Regions from separate parts of the Delftia sp. JD2 genome, predicted to be linked through region 1. Evidence: predicted binding sites of a transcription regulator. Region 1 holds the regulator's gene; the other holds the start of a gene.
What was found. The regulator FNR, encoded in region 1, switches genes on or off when oxygen is low (the NO sensors DNR and NnrR bind a similar motif). The targets are predictions, from matches to a motif close to TTGATNNNNATCAA.
Positions count from the first base shown of each region.

Region 2: the regulator FNR is predicted to act here: its motif matches at 2,409-2,422, upstream of cyoA (ubiquinol oxidase subunit II).

Region 1 is NZ_LFJT01000049.1:34,562-42,176, reverse strand. It holds gene ACM14_RS22495 (sulfite exporter TauE/SafE family protein) at 1-269, opposite strand, end outside; gene hemN (oxygen-independent coproporphyrinogen III oxidase) at 275-1,657, opposite strand; gene fnr (fumarate/nitrate reduction transcriptional regulator Fnr) at 1,820-2,539, shown strand; gene ACM14_RS22480 (hypothetical protein) at 2,621-2,908, opposite strand; gene ACM14_RS22475 (FixH family protein) at 3,088-3,408, opposite strand; gene ccoG (cytochrome c oxidase accessory protein CcoG) at 3,466-4,920, opposite strand; gene ccoP (cytochrome-c oxidase, cbb3-type subunit III) at 4,998-5,915, opposite strand; gene ACM14_RS22460 (cbb3-type cytochrome c oxidase subunit 3) at 5,943-6,080, opposite strand; gene ccoO (cytochrome-c oxidase, cbb3-type subunit II) at 6,092-6,724, opposite strand; gene ccoN (cytochrome-c oxidase, cbb3-type subunit I) at 6,744-7,615, opposite strand, start outside.
Region 2 is NZ_LFJT01000020.1:13,321-20,935, reverse strand. It holds gene alaS (alanine--tRNA ligase) at 1-89, opposite strand, end outside; gene ACM14_RS13035 (hypothetical protein) at 483-824, shown strand; gene ACM14_RS13030 (MFS transporter) at 881-2,218, opposite strand; gene cyoA (ubiquinol oxidase subunit II) at 2,517-3,563, shown strand; gene cyoB (cytochrome o ubiquinol oxidase subunit I) at 3,630-5,636, shown strand; gene cyoC (cytochrome o ubiquinol oxidase subunit III) at 5,629-6,261, shown strand; gene cyoD (cytochrome o ubiquinol oxidase subunit IV) at 6,262-6,702, shown strand; gene ACM14_RS13005 (SURF1 family protein) at 6,774-7,487, shown strand.

The DNA.
Region 1 (7,615 bases):
GTGGTCTGGCTGGTGAGCCAGGACAGGCTCTCCATGGCCAGGGCCGAGGCAGCGCCCAGGCTGGCATAGCCGGCCAGACGGCCGCCGTGGAACAGCGCCGTGCGCAGCCACAGCCGGCTTTGCAATCCATGCACGGCCACCACCTGCGAGCCGCCGCCCTGCCCCGCCCCGCCCGTGACCACGCCGCAGGGCGCAGCGCACATGGCAAGGCAATGGGGCCCGCCGACGAGCCCCATGATCAAAGCGGTCCAGAGCAGCGACAAGAGCATGGGGCCTAGATGATCCTCGAAAACCGCGCCCGGTTCTTGTCCGCCTGCAGATATCGGTCAAACAGCATGGCCACGCCGCGCACGAAGTACCAGCCCATGGGCGTGACCTGGAAGCCCTCGTCGCTGATCTGCACCAGGCCCTTGGCCTGCAGGTCCTCCAGGGCCGCCATCTCGGGCGCGAAGTACTCGCGAAAGCCCAGCAGCCAGGCCTGCTCCATGGGCTCGAACAGCACGGCGCCCTGACACATGATGGCCATGATGACGGCGCGGCGCACCAGGTCGTCGCGCGACAGCGCCAGGCCCCGCACCACGGGCAGGTGGCTGGCGTCGATGGCGTCGTAGTACTCCTCCAGCGTCTTGGCGTTCTGGCTGTAGCTGGCGCCCACCTTGCCGATGGCCGACACGCCCAGCGCAATCAGGTCGCAGTCGGGCTGAGTGCTGTAGCCCTGGAAATTGCGGTGCAGCCGGCCCTGGCGCTTGGCCACGGCCAGCGAGTCCTCGGGAAGGGCGAAGTGGTCCATGCCCACATAGACATAGCCACCGTCCATGAACGCGGCGATGGAACGCGACAGCATGGCCAGCTTGTCGGCCCCCTGGGGCAGATCCTCGGCCGCAATGCGCCGCTGCGGCTTGAAGCGCTCGGGCAGGTGGGCATAGGCATAGAGCGCGATGCGGTCGGGCCGCAGCGCGTTGACCTGGGCCAGCGTGCGCTCGAAGGATTCGGGCGTCTGCTTGGGCAGGCCGTAGATCAGGTCCACGTTGATGGAGGCAAAGCCCAGCTGCCGCGCGGCCGCCACCAGCTCGAACACCTGCTCTGCCGGCTGCACGCGGTGCACGGCGATCTGCACCTGCTCGTCGAAGTCCTGCACACCGAAGCTCAGGCGGTTGAAGCCCAGCTCCTTGAGCACGGCCAGGCGCTCGACGCTGACGGTGCGCGGATCGACCTCGATGGAGTACTCGCCACCCGGCTCCAGCTTGAAATGCTCGCGCAACAGGCCCATCAGCGTGCGCAGCTCGTCGTCGGAGAAGAAGGTGGGCGTGCCGCCGCCCAGGTGCAGCTGGCTGACGGTCTGGCCCTTGCCGCAATGGGCCGTGTGCAAGGCCATCTCGCGCGCCAGGTAGTCCAGGTAGACGGCGGCGCGATCGTGGTGGCGCGTCACGATCTTGTTGCAGGCGCAGTAGTAGCAAAGCGACTCGCAAAAGGGCACGTGCACATACAGCGACAAAGGCATGGCACGCGCTGCGGTACTCGATTTGCGTTGTTGCAGCGCCAGGATATAGTCCTCTGCACCAAAGGCCTCGACAAAGCGGTCGGCGGTAGGGAACGAGGTGTATCGGGGCCCCGGTACGTCAAAGCGACGCAGCAGCTCTGGGGTGACAGCGGTCATGGGTTTTTTCCTCTAATACCTCGACTGTGCCGCAGCACATCGGTCATGTCCTTGACTCACATCAAGAGTTGTTTGAGGGACTGCTGCGACAATTTGATCCAACTCATCGCAATCCACGAGGTCACCGCCGGCACGCTGTGTGCCGCTGATGTTTATCACTCCATGAACCTTCAGACCATCAAAGCCTCCTGCTCCAACTGCAACCTGCGCGAACTGTGCATGCCCATGGGCCTGGATGCCGAGCAGATGCAGCGCATCGACGACATCGTGGCCACGCGCCGCAAGGTCAAGCGCGGAGGCCTGCTGTTTCGCAACGGCGAGACATTCACCTCGCTGTACGCCATCCGCACCGGCTTCTTCAAGACCTGCGTGGCCACCGAGGACGGACGCGACCAGGTCACAGGCTTTCAGATGGCCGGCGAGATCATCGGCCTGGACGGCATCGTCAACGACCACCACACCTGCGATGCCGTCGCACTGGAAGACGCCGAAGTCTGCGTCATGCCCTTCGACAAGCTGGAAGACCTGTCGCGCGAGGTCACGGCCCTGCAAAACCATGTGCACAAGGTCATGAGCCGCGAGATCGTGCGCGAGCACGGCGTGATGCTGCTGCTGGGCAGCATGCGCGCCGAGGAGCGCCTGGCCGCCTTCGTGCTCAACCTGGTGCAGCGCCTGCATGCGCGGGGCTTTTCCAAGTCGGAACTGGTGCTGCGCATGACGCGCGAGGAAATCGGCAGCTACCTGGGCCTGAAGCTGGAGACGGTGAGCCGCACCTTCTCCAAGTTCGCGGACGACAACATCATCGAGGTGCGCCAGCGCCATCTGCGCATCCTGGACACGGAGGCGCTCAAGCGCATCGTCAACAGCCAGCAGTGCCAGTGAGGCTGCAGGGGCGGCAAGCATTCATCCGCCAATGAACAAGGCCCGCGACAGCGGGCCTTGTTCATTGCGGCGGGCTCTCGCTCAGTCCCGCCCCAGCCCCTGCATGGCCAGATCCGGGTCGGGCTCGGAGACCACGCCGTCATTGAGATCGCGGGCCGAGCGGCCCAGCATGGTGGTCATCAGGCTGGAGAGCATGGTCACGCCCCAGAAGGCGAAGAAGGCCAGCGTGTAGATGCCCTGGCGCGACCAGCCCAGGTCGCCGAGCCAATGCAGCTCCAGCGGGTCCACAAAGGCAAAAACCAGCATCTCCATCACGGCGGCTGCCAGAAAGGCAGGCCAGGCAATCCACATCCAGCGTTGGGCCAACATCAGCGATCTCCTTGTGCTGTCGAGGGGTCGCCTTCATTGTGCGCCGCGCCAACGCATGGCGCCAAGCCCCGCAGCGCCCTGCACGCCTGTAGGAAACCCTCACCCGTCGCGCATGCCGGAGATGCGATCCGCCATGCAAAAAGGCCACGACTGCGGCCTGTTGCAGGAGTGCACGGCGATCAGCGGTCCGTGGGGTGATCGTGCGCGGGCGTGGCCGCATGGTTGCGGCCGGTGACGGCGGGCGCCATGCTCTTGGGCACTTCGCGCACGCCATCGGCACGCTCGTTGATCGTGATGCCGTTGCGGTAGTAGTCGGGGTCGATCACGGGATCGGCGCCATTGATGGCGATGATGGCCGTGATCACGGCAGCGACCACCACGGCCGCCGGGCCGGCCACCACCAGCCAGACATGGCCGAACTTCCACCAGGGCTTGCCGGCGTCGGGGTGCGAGGGAGCCTGCGCGGGCGCGGGCGCGGACACTGCGGGACTGGAAGACATGGGAAACCTCTTTCTTTCAGGCGGCAGGCGCGGACCGTGCCGCGCCTGCCAGGAACATCACCGGGGCACCAGGAAGACGGCCTTTTCGGACGCGCGTCCCGCGCCTGAATGCACGGCATCGATATCGAAGAATACGGTGTGCGAGCCCGGCTCGGCCGAACCGTAGGGAATCTGCAGGCGCGCCGCAATGCCGCGCGTCTCGGCCGGGCCGACCTCGACTTCCTGCTCGGACGCCAGCTCCAGCCCATCGAGGCCATGGGCGCTGATGCGGTAGCGCTGGGCCTGCTCGGTGGCATTCATGATCTGCAGGCGGTAGACATTCTCCAGCTTGCCGCCCGCCACGATGCGCGACAGCGAGGCGCGGTCGCGGATCACGTCCACCTTGACCGACTGGCGCAGCGCCAGGCTCACGATCATGGCCACGCTCAAGCCGATCAGCACGGACGAGTAGATCAGCACGCGCGGACGGAAGATGCGGCGCAGCACCTGGGCACGCCGCCACAGGCCGGCCATGGCGTTCTGCGTGGTCAGGCGGATCAGGCCGCGCGGGTACTCCATCTTGTCCATGATGGAATTGCAGGCGTCTATGCACAGGCCGCAGCCAATGCATTCGTATTGCAGACCGTTGCGGATGTCGATGCCCACGGGGCAGACCTGCACGCACATCTTGCAGTCGATGCAGTCGCCCAGGCCCTGGGCCTTGTAGTCCACCTTCTTGGTGCGCGGCGCACGCGGCTCGCCCCGGCCCGTGTCGTAGCTGACGATCATGGTGTCCCGGTCGAACATGGCGCTCTGAAAGCGCGCATAGGGGCACATGTACTTGCAGACCTGCTCGCGCATGTAGCCCGCGTTGCCATAGGTGGCAAAGCCGTAGAACAGCACCCAGAACATCTGCCAGCTGCCCTGCAGCGCCAGCAGCTCGCCGCCCAGCTCGCGGATGGGCACGAAGTAGCCCACGAAGGTGAAGCCGGTCCACAGCGCAATGGCGATCCACAGCAACTGCTTGAGCGACTTCTTCCAGGCCTTCTCGAAGGTCCAACCGTTCTTGTCCAGCCGCATGCGCGCGCTGCGGTCGCCTTCGACCTTGCGCTCCACCCACATGAAGATCTCGGTGTAGACCGTCTGCGGGCACGAGAAGCCGCACCACAGGCGCCCGGCCACGGCCGTGAACAGGAACAATGCCAGCGCCGAGATGATCAGCAGGCCCGCCAGGTAGATGAAGTCCTGCGGGTACAGCACCAGCCCGAAGAGATAGAAGCGCCGCGTTCCGAGGTCGAACAGCACCATCTGGCGCTGGCCCCACTCCAGCCAGGGCAGGCCGTAGAAAACCAGTTGGGTGAGAAACACCAGGGCCCATCGCCAGCGTGCGAAGACACCGCTGATGGAGCGCGGGTAGACCTTCTTTTCCGACTCGAACATCGACACCAGCTCGCCCGGATCAGGCGTGGCCGGCGTGATCGGAATGACTTTGCGGGGAGGCTTCCCGGTGTCATCCCCGCTCTCGGGCTTCATGGTGGGTTCCTTTGTTTTTTTGAAATATCTGAAAACTCAAAACGCAAAAAGGCGGCGCCGCAGCGCCGCCCCTGTGCTTACTGACGGACTGCGCCGTCTTTGTGCGACATGCCCCAGACATAGGAAGCAAGCACCGCGATCTGCGCCTCGGTCAGCTTGTCCTTCTGGGCAGGCATCTCGTTGTGCTTGCCGTTGTTGATCATGGCCGTGATGGCGGCCTCGCCCCAGCCGTGCAGCCAGATGTCATCGGTCAGGTTGGGCGCGCCCAGGGCCTGGTTGCCCTTGCCGTCCATGCCGTGGCAGGCAGCGCAGGCCGTGAACTTGGACTTGCCCAGCGAAGCCTTGAGCGAGTCGTGCGGGCTGCCCGACAGGCTCAGCACATAGTGCGAGAGGTTGCGCACATCGTCGGGCGTGCCGACGGCAGCGGCCATGGGCGGCATGATGCCGATGCGGCCGCCCGTGATGGTTTCCCTGATCTTCTCGGGCGTGCCGCCATGCAGCCAGTCGCCATCGGTCAGGTTGGGGAAGCTCTTGCCGCCGCGTGCATCCGAGCCGTGGCACTGTGCGCAGTTGTTCATGAACAGGCGCTCGCCGATGGCCATGGCCTGGGGATCCTTGGCCATGTCTTCGGTGCTCATGCTCGTGAACTTGGCGTACAGCGGCTCCAGGTCCGCGCGGGCCTTGGCCATCTCGTTTTCATAGGCGCCCAGCTGCGTCCAGCCCAGCTTGCCCGCGAACGAGCCCAGGCCCGGATAGGCCGCCAGGTAGGCGAAGCCGAACACCGAGGTGATGATGAACAGCCACATCCACCACTTGGGCATGGGGTTGTTCAGCTCGCGCAGGTCCTCGTCCCAGACGTGGCCCGTGGTGTTGTCGGCCGAGGGGACCACCTTCTTGCGTGCGGTGAGATACAGCAGCAGCAGGCAGCCGATGATGCCGCCCAGCGTGATCGCCGTGACATAGATCGACCAGAAGTTGTTTACGAAATCGCTCATGGGAAGTTCTCGTTCTGGTGGAGGGACTCAGTCTTGCTCGAACGGCAGCTGGGCGGCCTCGTCGAAACGGGCCTGGTTGCGGCGGGCGAACGCCCACCACCAGATGCCGATGAAGCAGGCCAGCGAGGCCAGCGTGGCCACGATGCGCATGGTGGTGATGTCCATGTCGCTCTCCTTTACTTGACCGAACGGCCCAGGACCTGCAGGTAGGCGATGACGGCGTCCATTTCCGTCTTGCCCTTGACCTGCTCGGCAGCGCCGCTGATTTCCTCGTCGCTGTAGGGCACGCCCACCTTGCGCAGCGCGCTCATGTGCTGGGCGACCACGGTGTCATCCACCTTGTTCTTTTCCAGCCAGGTGTAGGCAGGCATGTTGGACTCGGGCACCACGTCGCGCGGGTTGTTCAGGTGGATGCGATGCCATTCGTCGCTGTACTTGCCGCCCACGCGGTGCAGGTCGGGACCCGTGCGCTTGGAACCCCACTGGAAGGGGTGGTCATAGACGAACTCGCCAGCCACCGAGTAGTGGCCGTAGCGCATGGTCTCGGCGCGGAAGGGGCGGATCATCTGCGAGTGGCAGTTGTAGCAGCCCTCGCGCAGATAGACGTCGCGGCCCATCAGCTGCAGCGGCGTGTAGGGCTTGAGGCCAGCCACCGCTTCCGTGGTCGACTTCTGGAAGAACAGCGGAACGATTTCCACCATGCCGCCGACGGCCACCACCAGCAGGGTCAGCACGATCAGCAGGAAATTGTTGGTTTCCACCTTCTCGTGGGAAAAGCTCTTGGGAGCGCTATTGTTGTGATCGGACATGAGTAATGCTCCTAGACGCTCAGGCGTGGGCCACGACGGCAGGCACGGCCACCTTCACCGAACGGCCCGAGATCGCGGTCTTCCAGGTGTTCCACAGCATGACCAGCATGCCGCCCAGGTACAGCAGGCCACCGGCCACGCGGATCACGTAGAACGGATAGCTGGCCTTGACGCTTTCGACGAAGGTGTAGGTCAGCGTGCCATCGGGATTGACGGCGCGCCACATCAGGCCCTGCATCACACCGGCGATCCACATCGCGGCGATGTACAGCACGATGCCGATGGTGGCCATCCAGAAGTGCAGTTCGATGGCGCCCACCGAGTGCATCTTGGTCTTGCCGAACAGGCGCGGGATCAGGTAGTACAGCGAGCCCATGGTGATCAGGCCCACCCAGCCCAGGGCGCCCGAGTGAACGTGGCCCACGGTCCAGTCCGTGTAGTGCGACAGCGCGTTGACGGTCTTGATGGACATCATCGGACCTTCGAACGTGGACATGCCGTAGAACGACAGCGACACGATCAGGAAGCGCAGGATGGGGTCGTCGCGCAGCTTGTGCCATGCGCCCGACAGCGTCATCACGCCGTTGATCATGCCGCCCCAGCTGGGAGCCAGCAGGATCAGCGAGAACACCATGCCCACGGACTGCGTCCAGTCGGGCAGCGCGGTGTAGTGCAGGTGGTGAGGACCCGCCCACATGTAGGTGAAGATCAGCGCCCAGAAGTGGACGATGGACAGGCGGTAGCTGTAGACCGGACGGCCAGCCTGCTTGGGGATGAAGTAATACATCATGCCCAGGAAGCCCGCGGTCAGGAAGAAGCCCACGGCGTTATGGCCGTACCACCACTGCACCATCGCGTCCTGCACGCCGGCGTAGGCCGAGTAGCTCTTCA
Region 2 (7,615 bases), on a different contig from region 1:
CTCGACTCCACGATGGTGTGGCCCTTGGATGCGAAAAAGTCCAGAAAGCTCTTGCGAATGTCGGCAACGGTGAAAGTGGGTGTGCTCATGGTGTCTAGGAGTTCGGAGCGCGCACGCGGGGCGCTGTCCCTGGCGGGAGGGTGTCCCGTCGGGACCAACGCGCATTATAGGTTTGCCCCATGGTTGCGGCAGCGAGCCCTGCCTAGCCTCCATCACGCACGTGGCCAAAGAAGGCCTCTCCTCCCATCTGCCCGCCCTTGAGCACGATCTCCAGCCGGTCACTGGCCGGTCCGCGGCGACTGCAGCGGTGGGTGGCGCCCCATCCGGGCCGCAGGGCCGACATTCTTGCGCTGGAGAAATGGCTGGTGCAGGAGATGGGGGAGATGGCTAGCACAGGCGATCTCGCCGTTCCCTGATCCCGCTCAGACTGCGCGCGATGGGCGCCCTGGATAATCGCCAGCCGGAACCACAGCAAGCACACCATGGCGCAACCACAGACACCCGAGCCCCATTCCAGCGAACCGTCCCCCGCTGCCAGCGCCAACGGATCCGGTCCGACCAAACCGCCCAAGCCGCCAAAAAGCCGCATCGTGCCCTGGCTCATCGGCCTGCCCGTGGCCTTCTTCGCTGTGCTCATGCTGGCTGGCCAGTTGCTGTCCACGCCCGAAGGCGAGGCGCGCTGGGTGGAGCGCGAAACCATCAAGATCTGCCGCAAGGAAACCGCGCGGCCAGAGGCCGAGCGCAAGACGCAGCAGTTTGAATCGGTGCAGGACTGCGACAGGCTCGAATTCGACTTCAAGCAGCGCTACGGTGAAAACCCCTGAGGCGAAGTCACAACGAAAAAGGCCGGCAGAGCCGGCCTTTGATTTGCTGCGCCCGTTCAGTCGCGCGTCTCGATGGCGCGGTTGATGCCCAGTGCCGCCAGCGTGCACAGCGCACCCGACAGCAGATAGATCCCCAGCGCCACCAGTCCGAAGCGCGAGGACACGCCCAGGGCCACCAGCGGAGCGAATGCCGCGCCCACCAGCCAGGCCATGTCCGAGGACAACGCGGCACCCGTGTAGCGATAGCGCGAGGGGAAGTTGGACGTCACCGTGCCGGCCGCCTGGCCATAGGACAGGCCCAGCAGGATGAAGCCGACGATGATGAACACGTTGTTCCCCATCGTTCCGCTGCCCAGCAGCCAGGGCGCCAGGAAGCTGAAGATGCCGATCAGGCAGGCCATGGTGCCCAGCGTGTTGCGCCGGCCCACACGGTCGGCCAGCCAGCCCGAGACCATGATGGCGGCAGCCGCACAGAAGGCGCCCACGATCTGCACCCCGAGCACATGGGTCACCGACTGGTCCGAGTACAGCGAGATCCAGGACAGCGGGAAGATGGTCACCAGGTGGAACAGCGCAAAGCTGGCCAGGGCGGCAAACGCGCCGATCACCACGTTGCGTCCCTCGTCGCGCATCAGCGGCAGCACGCCCATGGGCTCCAGCTCACGCTGCTGCAGCAGTTCGGTGTAGGACTGGCCCACGACCAGGCGCAGCCGGGCGAACAGTGCCACGACGTTGATGGCAAAGGCCACGCAGAAGGGATAGCGCCAGCCCCAGCTGAGGAACTCGTCGGCTCCCACATGGGCGTAGATGAAGGCAAACAGCCCTGCCGCGAGCACGAAGCCCAGCGGCGCGCCCAACTGGCCCATCATCGAATACCAGCCGCGCCGGTTCTTGGGCGCCGACATGGCCAGCAGCGACGGCAGGCCGTCCCACGAGCCGCCCAGCGCAATGCCCTGGCCTATGCGCAGCAGCGCCAGCACGATGATGGCATTCACCCCCGCCTGCTGGTAGCTGGGCAGGAAGGCCATGCCCACGGTGCACACGCCCAGCAGAAACAGCGCCAGCGTCAGCTTGGTCGCCCGCCCCCAGCGCCGCTGCACGGCCATGGACAGCGCCGTGCCCAGCGGCCGGGCCACGAAGGCCAGCGAGAAGATGGCGAACGACATCAGCGTGCCGTCGAGCTTGGAAAGGTAGGGAAACAGCAGTGCCGGGAAGACCAGCACGCAGGCGATGCCGAACACGAAGAAGTCGAAGTACTCCGAGGATCGCCCGATGATCACGCCGACGGCGATTTCGTTGGGCGTGACATCTTCGTGGGTGTCGGCGCGGGACAGAGATTCTTTGCTCTCATAGCTTCCGCCGGGGAAGCTTGCAGTTGTGTCGAGGCCGCTCATAGATGGATGCTCCTTGTCTCGTCTCACTGACAGCTCTGTTCTACGCCCTCGCTTGATCTGGCGCAAGGCGGTTTCCACCTCGACCGGCCTCGGTGTTTGTCCTGCTGCGCGCGACGCGAAAATGCGGCCTCCGGACCGCCAGGCGCCTGCCGTGCACCCGCCCAGGTAGCAGAAAGTTCCCGGGTTCTCCTTGACGTTGGACAAAATGTCCAATGGACAAATTTATACTTCGTAATACATTTGCCCGGATCTTGTAATCCGCGTTTCTATGTAAACGCGCTCTTGTTGCGCCCCTAGCATGCTAAAAATCAAGGAACTCCGTGGGCCTGCGTGGCTCACCGCGGCCGCTTTGACAGCCAGTCTCACTGGCTGCAGCAAAGCCGTCGTGCTCAACCCCGCCGGCGACATCGCCGCGCAGCAAGGCAACCTGGTGGTCACGGCCACCTTGCTGATGCTGATCATCATCATCCCGGTGATCATCCTCACGCTGCTTTTCGCCTGGAAATACCGCCAGTCGAACACCGAGGCCCACTACGACCCCGAATGGCACCACTCCACCACGCTGGAGCTGGTGATCTGGTCCGTGCCGCTGATGATCATCATCGCGCTGGGCGCCATCACCTGGATCAGCACCCACAAGCTGGACCCCTACCGTCCGCTGGACCGCGTCTCGGCCACCAAGCCGCTGAGCACCGATGTCAAGCCGCTGGAGGTGCAGGTCGTGGCCATGGACTGGAAGTGGCTGTTCTTCATCCCTGAAAAAGGCATCGCCACCGTCAACGAGCTGGCCGCTCCCGTGGATCGTCCCATCCACTTCAAGCTGACCGCCACCTCGACGATGAACTCCTTCTACGTGCCTGACCTGGCCGGCATGATCTATGCCATGCCCGGCATGCAGACCGAGCTGAACGCCGTGATCAACAAGCCCGGCGTGTTCCACGGCCTGGCATCGCACTACAGCGGCGCCGGCTTCTCGGGCATGACGTTCAAGTTCCATGGCCTGAGCAACGAAGAGTTCGATCAGTGGGTTGCCAAGGCCAAGTCCGAAGGCAAGGCCCTGACGCGCGATACCTACCTGAACCTGGTCAAGCCCAGCGAGCGCAACCCGGTCGAGCGCTTCGCCACGGTGGACGAAGGCCTGTACGACAAGGTGCTCAACCGCTGTGTCGAAGAAGGCAAGATGTGCATGCATCACATGATGGCCATCGACGCTGCCGGCGGCGAAGCCTATCTCAAGGCCGTGGGCATGAACCTGCCCCAGGATGTGTGCACGGTGCAAAACGCCGACCGCGTCGTGGCCTTCCTGGACCAGCGCGACGGCTCCGCAGCCGCTGCGCAGCAATAAGCAGTTAGCGGACGCGGACGACGGCCAGACCGCCGCCCGCTCCCATCACGACCTAAGAGACTCGATATGTCTGAACATACCTCCCCGGCACAGGCCCACTGGCTGCTGGGACGCATCACTTGGGACTCCATCCCGATGGCGCATGAGCCCATCGTGCTGGCGACCTTCATCGCCGTGGTGCTCGGCGGCCTTGCCGTACTGGGCCTGCTCACCAAGTTCCGCCTGTGGGGCCCGCTGTGGCGCGACTGGCTGTGCAGCATCGACCACAAGAAGATCGGCATCATGTACATGATCCTCGGTCTGGTCATGCTGCTGCGCGGCTTTGCCGACGCGCTGATGATGCGCCTGCAGCAGGCCATGGCCTTCGGCGACAACCTGGGCTACCTGCCTCCGCACCACTACGACCAGATCTTCACGGCCCACGGCGTGATCATGATCTTCTTCGTGGCCATGCCCTTCGTGACCGGCCTGATGAACTATCTGGTGCCGCTGCAGATCGGCGCCCGCGACGTGTCCTTCCCGTTCCTGAACAACTTCAGCTTCTGGATGACCACGGGCGGCGCCGTGCTGGTGATGATCTCGCTGTTCCTGGGCGAGTTCTCCACCTCCGGCTGGCTGGCACTGTCCAACCTGGGGGCGCAGAACCCCGGGGTCGGGCTTGACTACTACATCTGGGGATTGCAGGTGGCCGGCGTCGGCACCACGCTGTCAGGCATCAACCTGATCGTGACCATCATCAAGATGCGCGCACCCGGCATGAACCTGATGAAGATGCCCGTCTTCACCTGGACCGCCCTGTGCACCAACGCGCTGATCGTGGCCTCGTTCCCCATCCTGACCGCAGCCCTGGTGCTGATGTCGCTGGACCGCTATGTCGGCACGAACTTCTTCACGAACGAGCTGGGCGGCAACCCCATGCTGTACGTGAACCTGATCTGGATCTGGGGCCACCCCGAGGTCTACATCCTGATCCTGCCCTGCTTCGGCATCTTCTCGGAGATCGTCTCGACCTTCAGCCGCAAGCGCCTGTTCGGCTACACCTCCATGGTGTACGCGACGGTGTGTATCACCATCCTGTCCTACCTGGTCTGGCTGCACCACTTCTTCACCATGGGCTCCGGCGCCAGCGTGAACACCTTCTTCGGCATCACGACGATGATCATCTCGATCCCGACGGGCGCCAAGATCTTCAACTGGCTGTTCACCATGTACCGCGGCCGCATCCGCTTCACGGTGCCGATGCTGTGGACCGTGGGCTTCATGTGCACGTTCGCCATCGGCGGCATGACCGGCGTGCTGCTGGCCGTTCCCCCGGCCGACTTCGTGCTGCACAACAGCCTGTTCCTGATCGCCCACTTCCACAACGTGATCATCGGCGGCGTGGTGTTCGGCGTGTTCGCCGGCATCAACTTCTGGTTCCCCAAGGCCTTCGGCTACAAGCTCGACGAGTTCTGGGGCAAGTGCTCGTTCTGGTTCTGGCTGGTCGGCTTCTGGGTCGCCTTCACACCGCTGTACGTGCTGGGCCTGATGGGCGTGACACGCCGTGCCAACCACTTCGAGGACCCCTCGCTGCAGATCTGGTTCGTGATCGCCGCCCTGGGCGCCGGCCTGGTGGCACTGGGCATCGGCAGCTTCCTGATCCAGCTGGTGGTCAGCTACTTCAAGCGCGACCAGCTGCGTGACGTGACCGGCGACCCATGGGAAGGCCGCACGCTGGAGTGGGCCACCTCCTCGCCCCCTCCCCAGTACAACTTCGCCTTCACGCCCGTGGTGCATGAGATCGATGCCTGGTGGGACATGAAGAAGCACGGCTACCAGCGTCCGCTGACCGGCTTCAAGCCCGTCCACATGCCGTCCAACACCGGCGCCGGCGTCGTGATCGCCGCGCTGTCCACGGTCTTCGGCTTCGCGATGATCTGGCACATGTGGCCCCTGGCCATTGCGTCGTTCGCCGCCACCGTGCTGGCGTCGATCATCCACACGTTCAACTACAAGCGCGACTACTACATCCCCGCCGCAGAAGTCGCGGCCACGGAAGAACTGCGCACACAACAGCTGGCACGTCATGTCTGATACCCGTTACACCGCAGGCGGCGCTGCCGCCCTGGCCCCGCGCGAGTACCACCTCGCCGAGGAGCCCCATCCCGAAAACGGCACCGCTCTGGGCTTCTGGCTCTACCTGATGAGCGACTGCCTGATCTTTGCAGCGCTGTTCGCCACCTATGGCGTGCTGGGCCGCAACTACGCTGCAGGCCCCACGGGCGCCCAGCTGTTCGACCTGCCCCTGGTGGCGATGAACACGGCCTTCCTGCTGCTGTCGTCCATCACCTTCGGCTTCGCCATGCTGCAAAAGCAGCAGGGCAAGCTGGGCGGCACCCAGCTGTGGCTGGCCATCACCGGCCTGTTCGGCCTGTGCTTCCTGGGCCTGGAACTCTATGAGTTCTCCCACCTGCTGCACGAGGGCGCAGGCCCGCAGCGCAGCGCCTTCCTGTCCTCGTTCTTCACGCTCGTGGGCACCCACGGCCTGCACGTGAGCTTCGGCCTGATCTGGCTGGTCACGCTGATGATCCAGATCAACAAGCACGGCCTGACGCACGAGAACAACCGCCGCCTGATGTGCCTGTCGATGTTCTGGCACTTCTTGGACGTGGTCTGGATCGGCGTCTTCACTTTTGTTTACCTGATGGGGGTGCTGTAAATGGCTGCACACGACATCCACGCCGGCCATGGCCACGGTCACCACGACCAGCACGGCCATGACGATCACCACCACGACGCAGGCCCGCACAGCACGTTCTCGGGCTATATGTGGGGCTTCGTGCTCTCGATCATCCTGACGGCCATTCCGTTCTGGCTGGTGATGAGCAATGTCATCTCGGACCGTGCAACGGCCGTGATGGTGCTCGGCGGCTTCGCCGTGGTGCAGATCCTGGTCCACATGGTCTTCTTCCTGCACATGAACGGCAAGATCGAAGGCGGCTGGACCCTGCTGTCCACCATCTTCACCGTGGTCTTCGTGGCCATCGGCATTGCGGGCACCCTGTGGGTCATGTTCCACATGAACACCAACATGATGCCCCAGCACACCATGCCGGCCGACCCTGCCGCGCAGACGGCTCCGGCCTCGGTCACGCCTTGACCGCATCCGGAAACTCCGGGCCCTCCAGCCACGCCGGCGCATCGCGCCGGCGTGGCCCACTCGCTCAGGCGATGCTCATCTCGGTGGGCATCGCCTTGTTTTTGGGCTTCATCTTCCTGGGCAGCTGGCAGGTCCAGCGCCGTGCCTGGAAGCTGGACTTGATAGAGCGTGTGGACCAGCGCGTGCACGCCGCGCCCGCTGCCCTGCCCCCGCCCGCCGAATGGCCGCAGATCACGGCCGCCGACCACGAGTACCGCGCCGTGCAGGCCAGCGGCCACTGGCTGGCCGGCAAGACCGTGCTGACCCAGGCCGTGACCGAATTGGGTGCCGGCTTCTGGGTGCTGACGCCGCTGCAGATGGACGACGGCAACCAGGTGCTGGTGAACCGGGGCTTCATTCCCACAGCGCAGCGCGCGCGCTGGCAGGATCAGCCCGCACAGGCGCCCCAGGACCCGGTGACGGTGGCCGGCCTGCTGCGCATCAGCGAGCCGCGCGGCGGCTTCCTGCGCGAGAACGATCCCGCGCAGCAGCGCTGGTTCTCGCGCGATGTGGCGGCCATTGCACAGGCCCAGGGCCTGGACCATGCAGCCCCCTACTTCATCGACGCAGGCCTGCCGGGCCAGCCCGTGGCAGACGGCACCTGGCCGCGCCCGGGCATGACCGTGATCCGCTTCCCCAACAGCCACCTGGTCTATGCGCTGACCTGGTACGGGCTGGCGCTGATGGTGGTCGGCGCGGCCTGGCTGGTCAGGCGCAATGACCGGCAGGCAAGCAGCAAGCCGTAAAGCCGTAGAGCCGTAGAGCCGCAAAGCCGTCGCTCCAGGCAACAAGGCCACCGATGACATCGGTGGCCTTTTTTACGCCAGTCCTCTACAAGACCCTGCCGCGCCACGGCTGCCTGCGGTAGCGCACA